DNA from 2 places in the Streptomyces sp. NPDC015032 genome. Region 1 is predicted to be linked to the other one. Evidence: riboswitches for the same ligand, from Rfam matches in the RefSeq annotation. Region 1 holds a riboswitch; the other holds the start of a gene.
The links. A riboswitch is a leader RNA that binds a small molecule or an ion and turns the genes downstream of it on or off. The one in region 1 is predicted to bind cobalamin.

Region 1 (7,358 bases):
AGTCTCCGGTGAAGTCGTCGGAGGCGCCCAGGGCCCGGTCCACATGAGCGTCGCCCAGCACCTCGCGGCGCACCTTCATGCCGGGCTCGTACGGGTCGGCGCGTCCGGTGGTGCCGGCCTCCGGCTGCACGGTGGCGGCGGTGATCTCCGCGACGGGCAGCACGGGGGTGGAGAGCTGCGGAGTGGAGGGCGGGACGGGAATGGCCGCGAGGGTGTCCTGCCAGGCCGCGGAGAAGTGGGTGAGCAGCAGGTCGATGACGGCTGCGGGCTGCTCGACCGGGGCGAGGTGGGAGGCGCCGGGGACGAGGGCGAGCCGGGCGTCCGGTATGCCCGCGACCAGGGTGCGGGCATCACCGGGTCCGGTGACCCGGTCCTCGGCTCCGACCAGGACGAGCGTCGGGACGGTGATGCGGCCGAGTTCGCCGCGGATGTCGAAGGCGGCGAGGGCTTCGCAGGCGGCGATGTAGCAGCCGGGGTCGGTGGTGCGGACCATCTGGACGGCCCACTCGACGATGGCCGGCTGGGCGGCGGCGAAACCGGGGGTGAACCAGCGTTCCGGCGCGGAGCGGGCCATCGGCTCCAGGCCGTTGGTGCGGACGACGACACCGCGCTGACGGAATTCATCGGCGCTGCCGAACCGGGGTGAGGCGGCGACCAGGGCGAGCGAGGCGATCCGGTGCGGGTGGCGCAGCGCGAGCTCGGCGCCGATCGCGCCGCCGAGGGAGCAGCCCGCATACCCGAAGCGCTGGACGCCGAGCCCTTCGAGGGTGGCCAGCAGCCGGTCGGCGAGTTCGCTGACGGCGGAGGCCGGGTGGGCGGGGGCGCCGCCGTGGCCCGGAAGGTCGAAGCGGAGGACCCGCCAGTGCTGGATGAGCTCCGGTATCTGCCGGTCCCACATGTGCCATGAGGTACCGAGAGAGGGCCCCAGGACCAGGATCGGTGCGTCTTCCGGCCCGTCAAAGCGGTATTGCAGGGTTTCAGTCGTCGTCTCACTCACCCGTTCACGCTCCCATATCCCACGAGATCTCACGTCGCCGGGGGAACCCAGCGGTTTCCGACCTTCTCTTGGCGACGGGCCCGGGCACTGCCGGGGCCCCGGGGATCAGGTAGGTGGTTGCCCGGCGTGTACGGCGGCGGGCCCAGATGGTGCTGCTGTCCGCCCAGCGTATGGGCGTGGTGAAGATCCGGTACCCGCTCCGCGTCGTGCCATGACCAGGCCCAGGAGGAGCGCCACCGCCAGCAGCGCCGGGATGCCGATCGCCAGGGCGGTGCTGCCGCCGACCAGTGTCGTGAGGTTCTCCAGGATCAGCACGAAGAAGGCCAGCAGACCGACCAGACCCAGCCCCGGCGCGATGGTGTTCGGCCAGGCCCTCGTCCGGTGTTCGCGGTGCCGGGCGAAGAACACCACCACCGCCGCGCTGGGCTGTCGCCCGTGCCGGCGAACACGCCCGCCATCCCGCCCCGGACGGGCTGATCCCACTCACCTGCAACGAGATACAGCGCCTGTTCACGGCACTCGACGTCCGGCCCGCGCACAATGCGGCCCACCGGCTCGGCTGGTCCGCCCGGCGACGCCGCCACCAGGCCCGAGCCCAGGCCGGCTGCTGCCGCCGGCAAGCCGCGAACCAGACATGAAGATCTGTCACCCAGCACGCCGGCCAACCAGTGTGCTTCGTAGCCGGCCGCGAACTGTGAGCGATGAGTCTGCACCATCCGGAGGGTCCAAGTCATCGACAGACCCATCACAGCCTCATCCGGAGAACACATGACCACTAACCCGACTGACACCACTGCTGTCGGCTCCCTCAAGGTGCCCGGCGCACGTCTGCACTACGAAGTGCGCGGCAAGGGTCCTCTCATCGTGCTGGCCGGTGCCCCGATGGACGCCGCAGCCTTCGCCCCGCTGGCCGAGCTGCTCGCCACCGACCACACCGTGCTCACCACCGACCCACGCGGCATCAACCGCAGCAAGCTCGACGAACCCGACCAGGACTCGACACCCCAACTGCGCGCCGACGACCTGTCCCGGCTGATCACCCACGTCGACGCGGGACCGGCCATCGTCCTGGGCTCCAGCGGCGGCGCCGTCAGCGCGCTGGCCCTCGCCCGGACCCATCCTGGCCAGGTGCACACCATCGTCGCCCACGAGCCACCGCTGATCGAACTGCTGGAGGACCGAGAGCAACTGCGCACAGGAACCGAGGACCTCATCGCCACCTACCTCTCCGGCGACGTGACGGGGGCCTGGAAGAAGTTCTTCGCCCAGGCCGGCATCACGATGCCCGAGCCCGTGATTGAGCAGATGTTCGGCGGGGAGCGCGATCCGCAACAAGTGGCGGACGAGCGCCGCTGGTTCGCGCACGAGATGCGCGCCAGCACCTACTGGCAGCCTGACCCGGCAGCCCTGCGCGCGGCGACCACTCGCATCGTGGTGGGCATCGGCGAAGACTCCGCCGGACAGCTCTGCGACCGAACCTCCCGCGCGCTCGCCCAGGCGCTGGGCACCGAGCCGACGATGTTCCCCGGCGGCCACACCGGGTTCGTCGAGACCCCCGACGTCTTCGCCACCCGCCTGCGCACGGTCATACACGAGAACTGAGCTACAGGAACACGCACCGAGCGCGGTCTCAACTACGCGGTTGAGACCGCGCTCGGTGCGTACCCGGTGCGCCTCGCGAAGCAGAACAGGCTGATCGCCGAAGTGACCGACTGGAGTGCCCAGTCACAAGATCACGATCTACGGCTGGAGTATGAGCCGAGGATAACAATGTCAAATTTCTCTCATGCTCGGCGTTTCGGCCTATGCGATGGGTTCTTGCCAGCCCTCGAGGATCGCTCGAATGAAAGCCCCCTGCACTGATAGAACTGGCGATGTCATTTCATGACGTGAAGCCGGGAAGCGATGAATCGAACGCTCGTCGCATTCGGTATCGCCCTTCCGGCGTCATGATCTTAACCACTGCGCCGGTAAACTCCGCACCCCTACGGGTGGCGGAAATTCCGCAGAGCCCACTGGCATGCACACTGAATGCTTCGACTCAAGACACAGCGAAAGGTTTCCGAACATGATCCGCAGTTTGAAGACTCCGCTCCCGTCGGCAACACCGAAAAATATCACCGCCCAGCGAGGGAAGCGACTAAGTCCCGCATGGACCGTGACAGTAGCTACCACACTTTGCCTTTCGGCGACGACGGCTGTACCCGCCAGCGCACAGCCCGTGCCTGCCACCCCGGACCAGACCCAGACCCAGACCAGCGCATACGCCGACAGTTCACACCGCCCCATTGTATTCGTTCACGGTTGGAACTCGGACAAAAATGTCTGGTCCGGCATGCGGAATTATGCTAAAACGCAGGGTTACAAAGAGAGCGAACTGCATAGTTACGACTACAGCGAGATGACGAAAAGCGGTAAGGATAATCCCGGAATCGACGTCATCGCCGAGGACTTCTCCAAAGAAGCTAACAGAATTGCAAAAACATCACCGGATGGGAAGGTTGATGTCGTAGCCCACTCGATGGGAGGTCTCGTCGCACGCGCCTACATCAAGAAGTTAGGCGGAGTGGACAAGGTGAAGCATTTCGTATCCATGGGAAGCCCCCACCACGGCACAATCGTGGCCGATGTGGGGACTGGAGCATCCGACGTTGCCCGGATTGCAGCTTTCTTATGGAGGAACAATGGACTGGTAGGGCGCGCAGCAGAACTTGCCAAGAAGTGTGATCAGCAGTGCCGGGACATGGCAAGCGGGTCAAGCTTTTTGCGGTCTCTCAACTCGGGTGACGAGGCACCGCAGGGGATTGACGGGTACCCCCGATACACAACCTTCCGCTCAAATGTAGACGACGAGCCGGCAATCCACACGAACTCCAGAAACGGAGGACTGCCTCAGATCGGCCTGTGTGACGGTGTCGTATTCGGAATTACCGCACAGGGGAGCTGGGCATACGAAGGGAATGGTCCGAATGTACGGGGTGGAAAGACTTCTACCCTCCGGGGGGCGGATAACGTGGTCACGACATGCCTGTCGCATGACGGCTACTATAGCGATCCATGGACGCAAGAAAAAGCCCTGGACGCGCTCACCGAAACCACCAACGGGGAAAAAGACAAGCATGCGCCCAAGATGCGAAACAGGACGGAGTGCAACGAACTATCTCGGACCAATAGTGGCGATAACTGGGTTCAAGCATGGCTGCAGTCCTGCCTGGAAGTCAGCCCCGAAAAAGAGGTTACCCCGGTCCTCCGGATCCGCGGATGCGGGCACTATCGGCAGCCTTTCGGAATCACCTTTTGGTATTACACACCGCAAGGGTACGGAGATAACGTGCAATGCGTTATGACTCGCCAAGATCTCTCGCTCAGCCGAAAGGAAAGCAAGAATAGGAATGAGCCTGGCAGCCATGAGGCGGCCTTCGCCACCCGAGCCGGCGAGGTCAGAGTTGCCAATCTCTCCCTCCAGGGGGCAGGAAATTATCAACTCTACAGCGCGAACCGGTACAATCCCCACAGCGCTCCTCAAGTGAGCGTGAAAATCCAGACGTGGAATGATCGTGACAACTATGCGGCCCTGAATCCCCCTGTCGAGGGGCCGAGCGTAACAGTCCGCTAACCTCGCTGTTCCGCTTGAGCGGCGTCCGGGTCTTGGGCGGGAACACGAAAGTGCCTTCCGAGTTGGGACGATGAACCTTGCCGAGGGGGTTCTGTCGGTCCAAGCGGAGGGCACTTTCTGCATGCAGGTAACGGTTCCCGTCCCAAGCACGTCTCCACCGACGGTTCGGGGGTGATCGGGCACACGGGCGCACGTTTGCCGGCAGATCTTGCCGATGCCACTAATGTGACCACCGCCTGCTCCACTGCGCTCAGGCCGCTGCGACCGCGTGGCACCGGGCACGATCCAGGTCGGCGCCGGGGCCGCCGAACCGACCGGCATGGTCCCCTCCGCCTGCGGATCTCGGCGACCTGGCCCTGGAGACATGCCGCGCGATCGCGGATCAAGAGCGCCCCCGAAAGCATTACAGGGAGGGCGGAACGCAGGGCGCGTCGTCAGTACCGCGCGCCGGCGCAGCCAACCTCACGCAGGAGCCTCACCGTTGCTCCGGTGCACGGTGGAGGCGGGGTTGCCGGGCAGGTCCCGTGTCACATGTCACGTTCCGGGATGTGAAGAGCGGTGCCCCGGGAACAGCCCAGCCTCTAGTCTGGCCGGTGCAACTGGTTCGCCCTGTCCGCCAGGCAGGCGCGTCGTAAGAGGGAACCCGGTGGGAATCCGGGACTGCCCCGCAGCGGTGAGTGGGAACAACCGCCGTCATACGCACTGGATCCGGGCCTCGGATCTGGGAAGCGACGGCCAGTAGGTGTCCGCCTCGGCGGACGTGCCCTCGAGTCCGAAGACCTGCCCGTTGTCCGCACGTGACCGATCGCGTGCGGATATCCCGGTGACCTCGTGGGCGGGTCGGCGTACATACCAGACGGACGAGCACCCCCGAGGTGCGACCGATCCGTCCGGTTCGTCACCCTTCGCGCCCGTGTCCCGTCTCCGGGATCTCAAGGAGTCATCTCGCGAAGGAGATTTCCGTGACAGCGAAGCCCGCAGCCGCGGCAGCACGGGCCACCGTGTACGGCTACCCCCGCCAGGGCCCGAACCGGGAACTGAAGAAGGCCGTCGAGGGATACTGGAAGGGCCGGGTCATCGCCGACGCCCTCCGCGAAACGGCGGCCGGTCTGCGCCGGTCCAACTGGCAGCAGCTGGCGGATGCCGGTGTCCACGAGGTGCCCACCGGCGACTTCTCTTATTACGACCATGTCCTGGACACCAGTGTCATGGTCGGCGCCGTCCCCCGGCGGCATCGTGAGACGGTCAGCGCCGACGCACTCGACGGCTACTTCGCGATGGCCCGCGGCACCCAGGATGTGGCGCCGCTGGAGATGACCAAGTGGTTCGACACCAACTACCACTACCTCGTCCCCGAGCTCGGCCCGGACACCGTCTTCACCGCCGACTCCGTCAAGCAGGTCACCGAGCTGAAGGAAGCCCTCGCGCTCGGACACACCGCCCGTCCTGTGCTGGTCGGCCCCGTCACCTACCTCCTGCTCGCCAAACCCGCCCCCGGGGTGGCGGCCGGCTTCGAACCGCTCACCCTGCTGGACCGGCTGCTGCCGGTCTACGCGGAGGTACTCGCCGATCTGCGTGCGGCCGGCGCGGAATGGGTCCAACTCGACGAGCCCGCGCTGGTCCAGGACCGCTCCCCGGCCGAGCTGGACGCCGCTGCCCGCGCCTACCGTGGACTCGGCGATCTGACCGACCGGCCCAGGCTGCTCGTGGCCTCCTACTTCGACCGGCTCGGCGAGGCGCTCCCCGTACTGGCGAAGGCCCCGGTGGACGGCTTGGCGCTGGACTTCACCGACGCCGCGGCCGCCAACCTCGAAGACCTCGCCGCCGTCGGCGGGCTGCCCGGCAAACGGCTCGTCGCGGGCGTCGTCAACGGCCGCAATATCTGGATCAACGACTACGAGAAGTCGCTGGCCACCCTCGCCACTCTCCTCGGCCTCGCCGACCGGGTCGACGTGGCCGCCTCCTGCTCCCTGCTGCACGTCCCCCTCGACACAGCGCCCGAAAGGGACATCGACCCTCGGATCCTTCGCTGGCTCGCCTTCGCCGAGCAGAAGACCGCGGAGGTCGTCACGCTGGCGAAGGGACTGGCCCAGGGCACTGGCGCCGTCGCCGCGGAGATCGCCGCCAACCGCGCCGACCTCGCCTCCCGCGCGAACTCCCCGATCACCCACGACCCCGCCGTACGGGCCAGGACCGCGGCCATCACCGACACCGACGGCCGTCGCTCCCAGCCGTACACCCGGCGTGCCGCCGCCCAGCGTGCCCACCTCGGGCTGCCGCTGCTGCCGACGACCACCATCGGCTCGTTCCCGCAGACCGATGAGCTGCGCGCGGCCCGCGCCGACCTGCGCGCGGGCCGGATCGACACGGCCGGTTACGAAGAGCGGATCAAGGCCGAAATCGGCGAGGTCATCTCCTTCCAGGAGAAGACCGGCATCGATGTCCTGGTACACGGCGAGCCCGAACGCAACGACATGGTGCAGTACTTCGCCGAACAGCTCACCGGTTACCTCGCCACTCAGCACGGCTGGGTCCAGTCCTACGGCACCCGCTACGTCCGCCCGCCGGTCCTGGCCGGCGACATCTCCCGCCCCGCCGCGATGACGGTGCGCTGGACCTCATACGCCCAGTCGCTCACCGACCGTCCGGTCAAGGGCATGCTGACCGGACCCGTCACCATGCTGGCCTGGTCCTTCGTCCGCGACGACCAGCCGCTCGGCGACACCGCCCGACAGGTCGCCCTCG
Region 2 (7,358 bases), on a different contig from region 1:
CGTCTGAAGACCCCGGGCCGGGTGGTGGTCGCAGCCACGGCATCACCCGGCCCGGTCAGCATTGGGCCGGCATGAGGTCCGCCAAAGCGGCTTACGCACGACCACGACCTGGAATCCCGGGCACCTGCGACGGAAACCTCCACCGCGACGAGGGACCGATTCCGCCCATGCGTACGGGGCCCGGCTGCCGCAACCAGGAGTGCACACCGGACCCCACCCACATCAATATCAATGCGGTTCAGCGCACCCTCCCCCGCGGCTTCAGTGCCACAGGCGGCAGTTCAGGAGCGGGCAGCCGGCCCCCCTCGAAGCCATGCACTTCCCCGAACCGGGCACTGGTCATCCAGTCCGCACGTGCCTCCTCGATCTCCTCGTGCGACCGCCCGATGAAGTTCCACCACATCACGATCTCCTCCGCGAAGGGCTCGCCGCCGAGGAGCATGAGACCCGCGTCGGTGTCCGCACGCAAGGGGAGTTCGGTGCGGCCGCAACCGAGGTAGAGCATGGAGCCGGGCAGCACGGGAACGCCGTCGACCTCGGCCTGGCCGGACATCGAGAGCACCGCGTACTCGAAGTCCGGGTCGAGCGGCAGACGGGCCCCGGCTCCGGCGGTGAGAGACAGGTCGGCGCCGACGATCGGGGTGTACGCGGTGCCGGGCGAGGTGGCGCCGTCGAGTTCGCCCAGGATCAGGGTGGCGGTGAGGCCGGGGGCGGTGACGGTCGGCAGTTCGGCGTGGTGCTGGAAGTGCGGCTCGACGTGACGGTGGGCACCCGGCAGCGCCACCCAGAGCTGCGCACCGTGCAGAAATCTCGCGTGGGACTTCGGGCTCTCCTCGGAGTGACTGATGGCCCGGCCGGAGGTCATCAGCCCCAGTTCGCGCGGGCGGATCGTCCGGAGGCTGCCGAGGCTGTCCCGGTGCAGGACCTCGCCGTCGTGCAGCCAGCTGACCGTCTGCAGGCCCATGTGGGGGTGCGGCGGCACTTGCATCCCGGGCTCGCCGGCGATGTCGTCGGGGCCGTAATGGTCGACAAAGGCCCATGCGCCGACCATCCGGCGGCCCAGATTGGGCAGGAGCCTGCGGACCTCGGTGGACTCACCCAGCTGGACATGGCGCGGGGTGAGAAGTTCACGTACAGGCTCGGCGACGACGAAGCCCCGTCCTCCGCAGACGGAGAGTGCGGCCTGGCGATCGAGATTACTCATGGCGCTCAACCTATTCCCGTGCGGACCCGGGGTGCCGGTACCCACGCCGATAATGTAGTGGAATATTCAACCAGTCCGCCATGTTCTTCCACCAGAAGCGCGGCTGAACATGTGGCCGGGCCAATGGCGGGGCGGGGCCGGAAGCGATCCGGAGCGGTCCGTGAACGAGGAGGTCAGAGGTCAAGTGAGCGACACCTATTTCGAGTTCGGTACGGAAGCCGATCGCTGGGACCGTGCGCGGATGTTCTTCGAAGCGAAGGAGTACATGACCGCTGCCCGGATTCTGGAGGGGCTCGTCGAAGAGGTGCCGGAGCAGGTCTCCCCCCGGCTGCTGCTGGCGCGGGCCTACTACCACTCGGCTCGGCTCGGCAGGGCCGAGACGGAGCTGCGGGCGGTGCTGGAGCGCGACCCGGTGGAGCCGTATGCCCGGCTGATGCTCGGCCGCACACTTGAGCGCCAGGGGCGGGACGCGGAGGCGACCGGTCACCTGCGGATGGCTGCGGCGCTCTCCGGGGACTTCGGCTTCGACGAGGGCCGGACACGGTCCTGAGGGCCTCTCGTCCGGATCACACCCGGCTCGCGGGGTCCGGCCCGGCCCGCAGAAAAGTTCCGGGCGGTCGCGAGGGGCGTTCGACAGACGGTCCAGCCATTCCGTCAGGAGTGCTCCCTCGGCGGTGGTGGCGGTGGCGGCGGTGGGAGTAGCGGACCGGCATGCGTCGGTCCCTCCCGGCAGCCGGGGCTAAGGGCTGTCCCGTAATCCCTGGTGGATCAGCGCGCGGCGGCAGATGCGGTGCATCGCAAGGCGGAGGGACGTCCGCATACTGGATGTATTCGGACGTTCCGACAACGCGGCGAGGATGGGGCCTCCCCTGCTCGAGCGCAGCCGAGAGCTTGGGGAAGTAGCTGTCGTCGTGCGCCCGCCAGGGATTACGGGACAGCCCTTAGGCATGACGAGGCAGCGGAACCCGCCGGAAAGCTCCCGGCGGGTTCCGCTGCGCGCTGATGACGAGATGCCCTCGTGCGTGACGACATGCCCACTGCCGGTCAGATGCCGGCTGATGGCCAGATGCCGGCTGATGGCGAGCGGTGCGTCGGTCAGCCGGCCGCGGTGGCCGCCCGGTTCGCCGCACCCTGGCCGGTGGTGACGCTGTCGGCCCCCGACGCGAGGAGCCGTTCCGTCAGGTGGCCGAAAACGAGGCCGAAGGTGACCCACAGGATGGCCTGTACGGCGAGCGTGGTCAGGCGGAACTCCCACAGCAGCGCCGCCGGGAAGTCCTTTCCGACCTCGTTGAACGAGGGCAGGAACGCGTAGGCGAGTCCGATCACGACGACGTACGCGACGGATGCGGTGATCGTTGCGTTCCAGTTGCCCAGGCGGGGGGCCAGCCGTCGGCCGAGGATCACGGCGGCGACGGCCAGCAGCACGCCGAGGGCGACCATCAGGAAGAACAGCGCGGTGCGTCGGCCGATGGTGTCGGGGTTGCCGACGGCCGGCGGATTGGCCGGGTACTTCAGGAATGGCACGACGTACACGGTCAGCAGGGCCGCTCCCGCGATCAGTGCGGCCGTGGCCCGGGGTCCGAATCTGCCGATCCGGCCGAGGGCGTAACAGAAGACGAGGGCTGCGATGCCGCCGATCGCCACTCCGAAGACGAGCACACCGGTGGCGAGTCCGGCGGTGGACTGCATGGTGCGGCTGACGAGTTCCTCGCCGCCCCCGTGGTCGTGGCTGTGCGCCTCCTCAAGGGCAATGGCCGCATCGACGCGGGACTCACCGAGGAAGTACGCGACGAACAGGGCAAGTACGCCCGCGGCCAGGCCGGCCAGCATGCCGCGGATGAGCAGGGCTCTGACAGATATGGAGTTCATGAGGTTTCCCCTGGATCGGACGGTACGTCAGTGACAGGGGAAGCCGAGGAGGTGGCGGCCGTCGTGGACCCACTCGTGGACGCCTTCGCCGGAGATGACCGCGGTGGCACCCTGCTCGGCGCCGACGAAGTACAGCAGTACGAGCATGAGGATGCCGAAGAAGACCGCCCAAGGGGCAATGGCCTTCCCGGAGATGGGGGTGATCGCCGGTACGGCGGGGGCAGCGGCAGTCCGTGCCATGGCAGAACCTCCTGAGGGAACACGCGTCCCAATCGTGGTGCTGGAACGAAGGTGCTGGGTCTGACTTCCCGTACGGGGACGGGTTCACAGTGGCGCGACCGTGCCGGACTCTCACCGGACTTCCGTCACACCTTCGTCATGTTCCTGGGACGATACCGCCTGGGACCGGGCCTGGCCACGGTGCCGGTGGCAGGGCCGGAGGGCCTGAACGCCATGGTGAGCACACGTGAGGGCCAGAATTCAGGGAGTCGACCCGGTCATGACGGTTCAGGTGATGCTGATCTCACCGGCGCTCAACGCCTCGCTGCGCGAGGCGCGCTTCGACGGTGATGCTCCGATCGACCCGGCCGGGGCCCGGCGGGCCCGGGCCGCCGCGCCGGCGGTGCCCGTGGCCGACCGGTATGTACGCGGGCCCTCCGCGCGGTGCACCGGAACCGCCGACGCCCTGGGCTTGCACACCGATCCCGAACTCTCGCTCCGGGACTGGGACATGGGCCGATGGACCGGGCAGCGGCTGGCCGAGGTGGGCACGAACGAACCGGACGCCGTGTCGGCCTGGCTGACCGACCCCTCGGCGGCTCCGCACGGCGGCGAGTCCCTGCTGGAATTCTGCGCACGGGTCGGCCACTGGCTGAAGTCCGTGGGGACCTTCGGCGCGCCCGAGGAATCCATGCAGCATTTGGACGGCGACGCGGGCGGCCGTGTGCTGGGGGTCGTCGGGCCCGCGGTGGTACGGGCGGTGACCGTACAGGCGCTCGCTCTGCCGACGGAGGCGTTCTGGCGGCTGGATGTCGCCCCGCTGACTCTGACCACGCTCAGCGGCCGGTCCGGACGGTGGAATCTGCGCTGCGGGCAGCCGCTGTCCCCCACCGCGGGGAACTGACACCTCCCACGGCCCGCACCACAGCATGAACGACTGATGTGCCGGAACCATCCATCAGCGCCGAGGGCAGTGGTGCAACTGGTCGCCCTGACCGTCCGGCAGACGTGTCGCAGGAGGAAACCCGGTGGGAATCCGGGACTGCCGCGCGGCGGTACCACCACAGACGCATGCAAGAAGTGTGGTCCGTACCAAAGCCTTGACACGCTCTTGGTTCACTTCTTCAATCTCAGACAGAACGGAAGCCTTTCCCCGCTCCCCCCATGATGAGCGTTTGCCATGCCCATGACAGCTGCTCGATTCCGCACGGGAAGGACCCCCCATGACCTCCCCCCGCCTCACCCGGCGTCTCCTGGTATCCGCGCTCTCCTTACTCGCCCTCGTCTCGGCCTCCTCCGGCCTCGCCGCCGGGGTGCCGCTGCCCTCGCCGCGGCCGTCGGTGACGGCAGGGGCCTTCACCGACGATTTCGACGGGCCCGCGGGCTCCGCAGTCGACGACGGCAAGTGGCAGATCGAGACCGGCGACAACGTCAACAACCACGAACGGCAGTACTACACGGCCGGCAACAACAACGCGGCACTCGACGGCCAGGGACATCTGGTCATCACCGCACGCCGTGAGAACCCGAACAACTACCAGTGCTGGTACGGCACGTGCGAATACACCTCCGCACGCCTGAACACCTCCGGCAGGTTCACCCAGACCTACGGGCACGTCGAGGCCCGGATGAAGGTGCCGCGCGGTCAGGGCATGTGGCCCGCCTTCTGGATGCTGGGCGACGACATCGGTCAGGTCGGCTGGCCCGCTTCCGGCGAGATCGACGTCATGGAGAACGTCGGCTTCGAACCCTCCACGGTCCACGGCACGTTGCACGGTCCCGGCTACTCCGGTTCCGGCGGCATCGGCGCCGCCTACACACTGCCGGGCGGCCAGGCGTTCGCCGACGACTTCCACACCTTCGCGGTCGACTGGGCCCCCGACTCGGTGACCTGGTCGGTCGACGGCAACGTCTACCAGCGCCGCACACCCGGCGATCTCAACGGAAACACCTGGGTGTTCAACAAGCCCTTCTTCCTTGTCCTCAACCTCGCTGTCGGCGGCTACTGGCCCGGTGACCCCGACGGCAGCACCTCCTTCCCCCAGCAACTCGTCGTCGACCACGTGCGAGTCACCACCAGCGATCTGCGGCCGCCGGCCTGACCGGCCCGCTCCGCCCGACCCCTCGGCCACGCCGGCGATCCGGGGCCGGGCAGGAGCACCGTGGCACGTGCCCCGCCCGGACCGGCCGGCACCGGGGCGCGGACGAGTGCGCGGATGCTGCGGGTGACCGGCGCGACGGGGCAGGGACACGCCACTGGCGCACCGGGCGGCGTCGGGCCGTCGGGGCGGTCGCTCAGGACGCGCTGGTGTCGCTGGACCCGTTGCGCCGGATCGGGGCCGAGGTCGCAGAGCCGATGAGGACGTGCTCGGCGCACCGCGGCACCCTGCACGAAATCCCTGCTCACGGCCGTCGTCAGGTGGGTACGGATGCCGCGCCGTCCGGGGAGCCGCCGACGACGGGCGGACCGGGCCCTATGCGTCGCGGTACGCCTCCAGCAGGCGCAGCCAGACCTCGCTGATCGTCGGATAGGCCGGAACGGCGTGCCACAGCCGGCCGATGGGGACCTCGCCCGCGACCGCGATCGTCGCCGAGTGCAGCAGCTCGCCGATGCCCGGTCCGACGAAGGTGACACCGAGCAGGATCTCCCGGTCGAGGTCCACGACCATGCGGGCGCGGCCGCGGTAGCCCTCCGCGTACAGTCCGGAGCCCGCCACCGCGGCCAGATCCTGGTCGATGGCGCGCACCCGGTGGCCGGCCTGCTCGGCCTCGGCGAGGGTGAGGCCGACGGAGGCGGCCTCGGGGTCGGTGAAGACGACCTGCGGGACGGCCGCGTGGTCGGCGGTGGCCACGTGGGCGCCCCAGCGGTCGTTCTCCAGCAGCGGCACTCCCGCGGCGCGGGCGGCGATCGCGGCGCCCGCGATGCGCGCCTGGTACTTGCCCTGGTGCGTGAGGAGCGCCCGGTGATTGACATCTCCGACGGCGTAGAGCCAGGTCGTGCCTTCGACGAGGCAGCTGTCGTCGACGGTGAGCCAGGAACCGGGCGTCAGACCCACCGTCTCCAGGCCGAGGTCGCCGGTGCGCGGGGCACGGCCGGTGGCGAAGAGCACTTCGTCGGCCTCGACACGCTCGCCGTTGTCGAGTTCCAGGATGACCGGCCCGTCCGGGGCCGCACGCCGCAGGGATGTCGCCGAGACACCGGTACGGATGTCGGCGCCCGCCTCCGTCAGCGCCCGCGCGACCAGCTCACCCGCGAAGGCCTCCATCTTCGGCAGGAGCCCCTTGCCGCGGATCAGCATCGTCACCCGGGCGCCGAGGGCCTGCCAGACGGTGGCCATCTCCGTCCCGACCACACCGCCTCCGACGATCACGAGGCGGCCGGGCACCTCCTTGGCGCTCGTCGCCTCACGGCTGGTCCAGGGGCGAGCCCCGTCGATGCCGGGCAGGGCGGGGACGACGGCGCGGCTGCCGGTGCAGACGGCGACGGCCTGCCGGGCGGTGAGCCGGTGCACCGTGCCGTCGGGGGCGGTCACGGAGACGGCCTTCTCACCGGTGAGCCGGCCCCGGCCCCGGTAGATGTCCGCTCCGATGCCCTCCAGCCAGGCGACCTGTCCGTCGTCCTTCCAGTGCGAGGCGTAGGTGTCGCGATGGGCGAGGACGGCCGCCGTGTCGAGCGGGCCCCGCACGGCGTCACCGAGGCCGGGGACGCGGCGCGCGTCGGCGCGGGCGACGACCGGGCGCAGCAGGGCCTTGCTGGGCATGCAGGCCCAGTAGGAGCACTCGCCGCCGATGAGCTCGGTCTCGACGACCGCCGTACTGAGCCCGGCGGCACGCGCCCGGTCGGCGACGTTCTCGCCGACCGGACCCGCTCCGATCACCACGACGTCGTACTCGGCGTTCAGGGAAGCATCTGTCATGGGGACAGTTTTATCGCGGGTGTGCGCGGCGTCCACATGGGCAGGCGGAATAGCGCGAGTACCGGCACCGTTGTGCCGGGCAGGTCCGAACGGGCACAGGAAGAGGTAACAGAACATGAGCACCGTCGAGCTCACCAAGGAAAACTTCG

Region 2: it holds a riboswitch for cobalamin, as region 1 does, so the genes downstream of both, ACF08M_RS06725 (CbtB-domain containing protein) here and metE (5-methyltetrahydropteroyltriglutamate--homocysteine S-methyltransferase) in region 1, are expected to answer to the same signal.

What each region holds. Positions count from the first base shown of each region.
Region 1 is NZ_JBIBVN010000017.1:71,417-78,774, reverse strand. Features, by position in the region: gene ACF08M_RS23430 (alpha/beta fold hydrolase) at 1-997, opposite strand, end outside; gene ACF08M_RS23425 (hypothetical protein) at 1,103-1,408, opposite strand; partial or broken gene ACF08M_RS23420 (IS701 family transposase) at 1,396-1,635, shown strand; gene ACF08M_RS23415 (alpha/beta fold hydrolase) at 1,766-2,599, shown strand; gene ACF08M_RS23410 (esterase/lipase family protein) at 3,219-4,613, shown strand; cobalamin riboswitch at 5,197-5,416, shown strand; gene metE (5-methyltetrahydropteroyltriglutamate--homocysteine S-methyltransferase) at 5,576-7,358, shown strand, end outside.
Region 2 is NZ_JBIBVN010000003.1:206,165-213,522, reverse strand. Features, by position in the region: gene ACF08M_RS06745 (GTP-binding protein) at 1-7, shown strand, start outside; gene ACF08M_RS06740 (pirin family protein) at 239-1,204, opposite strand; gene ACF08M_RS06735 (tetratricopeptide repeat protein) at 1,389-1,754, shown strand; gene ACF08M_RS06730 (CbtA family protein) at 2,300-3,073, opposite strand; gene ACF08M_RS06725 (CbtB-domain containing protein) at 3,101-3,313, opposite strand; adenosylcobalamin (AdoCbl) riboswitch at 3,317-3,463, opposite strand; gene ACF08M_RS06720 (histidine phosphatase family protein) at 3,573-4,196, shown strand; gene ACF08M_RS06715 (family 16 glycosylhydrolase) at 4,516-5,394, shown strand; gene ACF08M_RS06710 (dihydrolipoyl dehydrogenase family protein) at 5,767-7,209, opposite strand; gene trxA (thioredoxin) at 7,325-7,358, shown strand, end outside.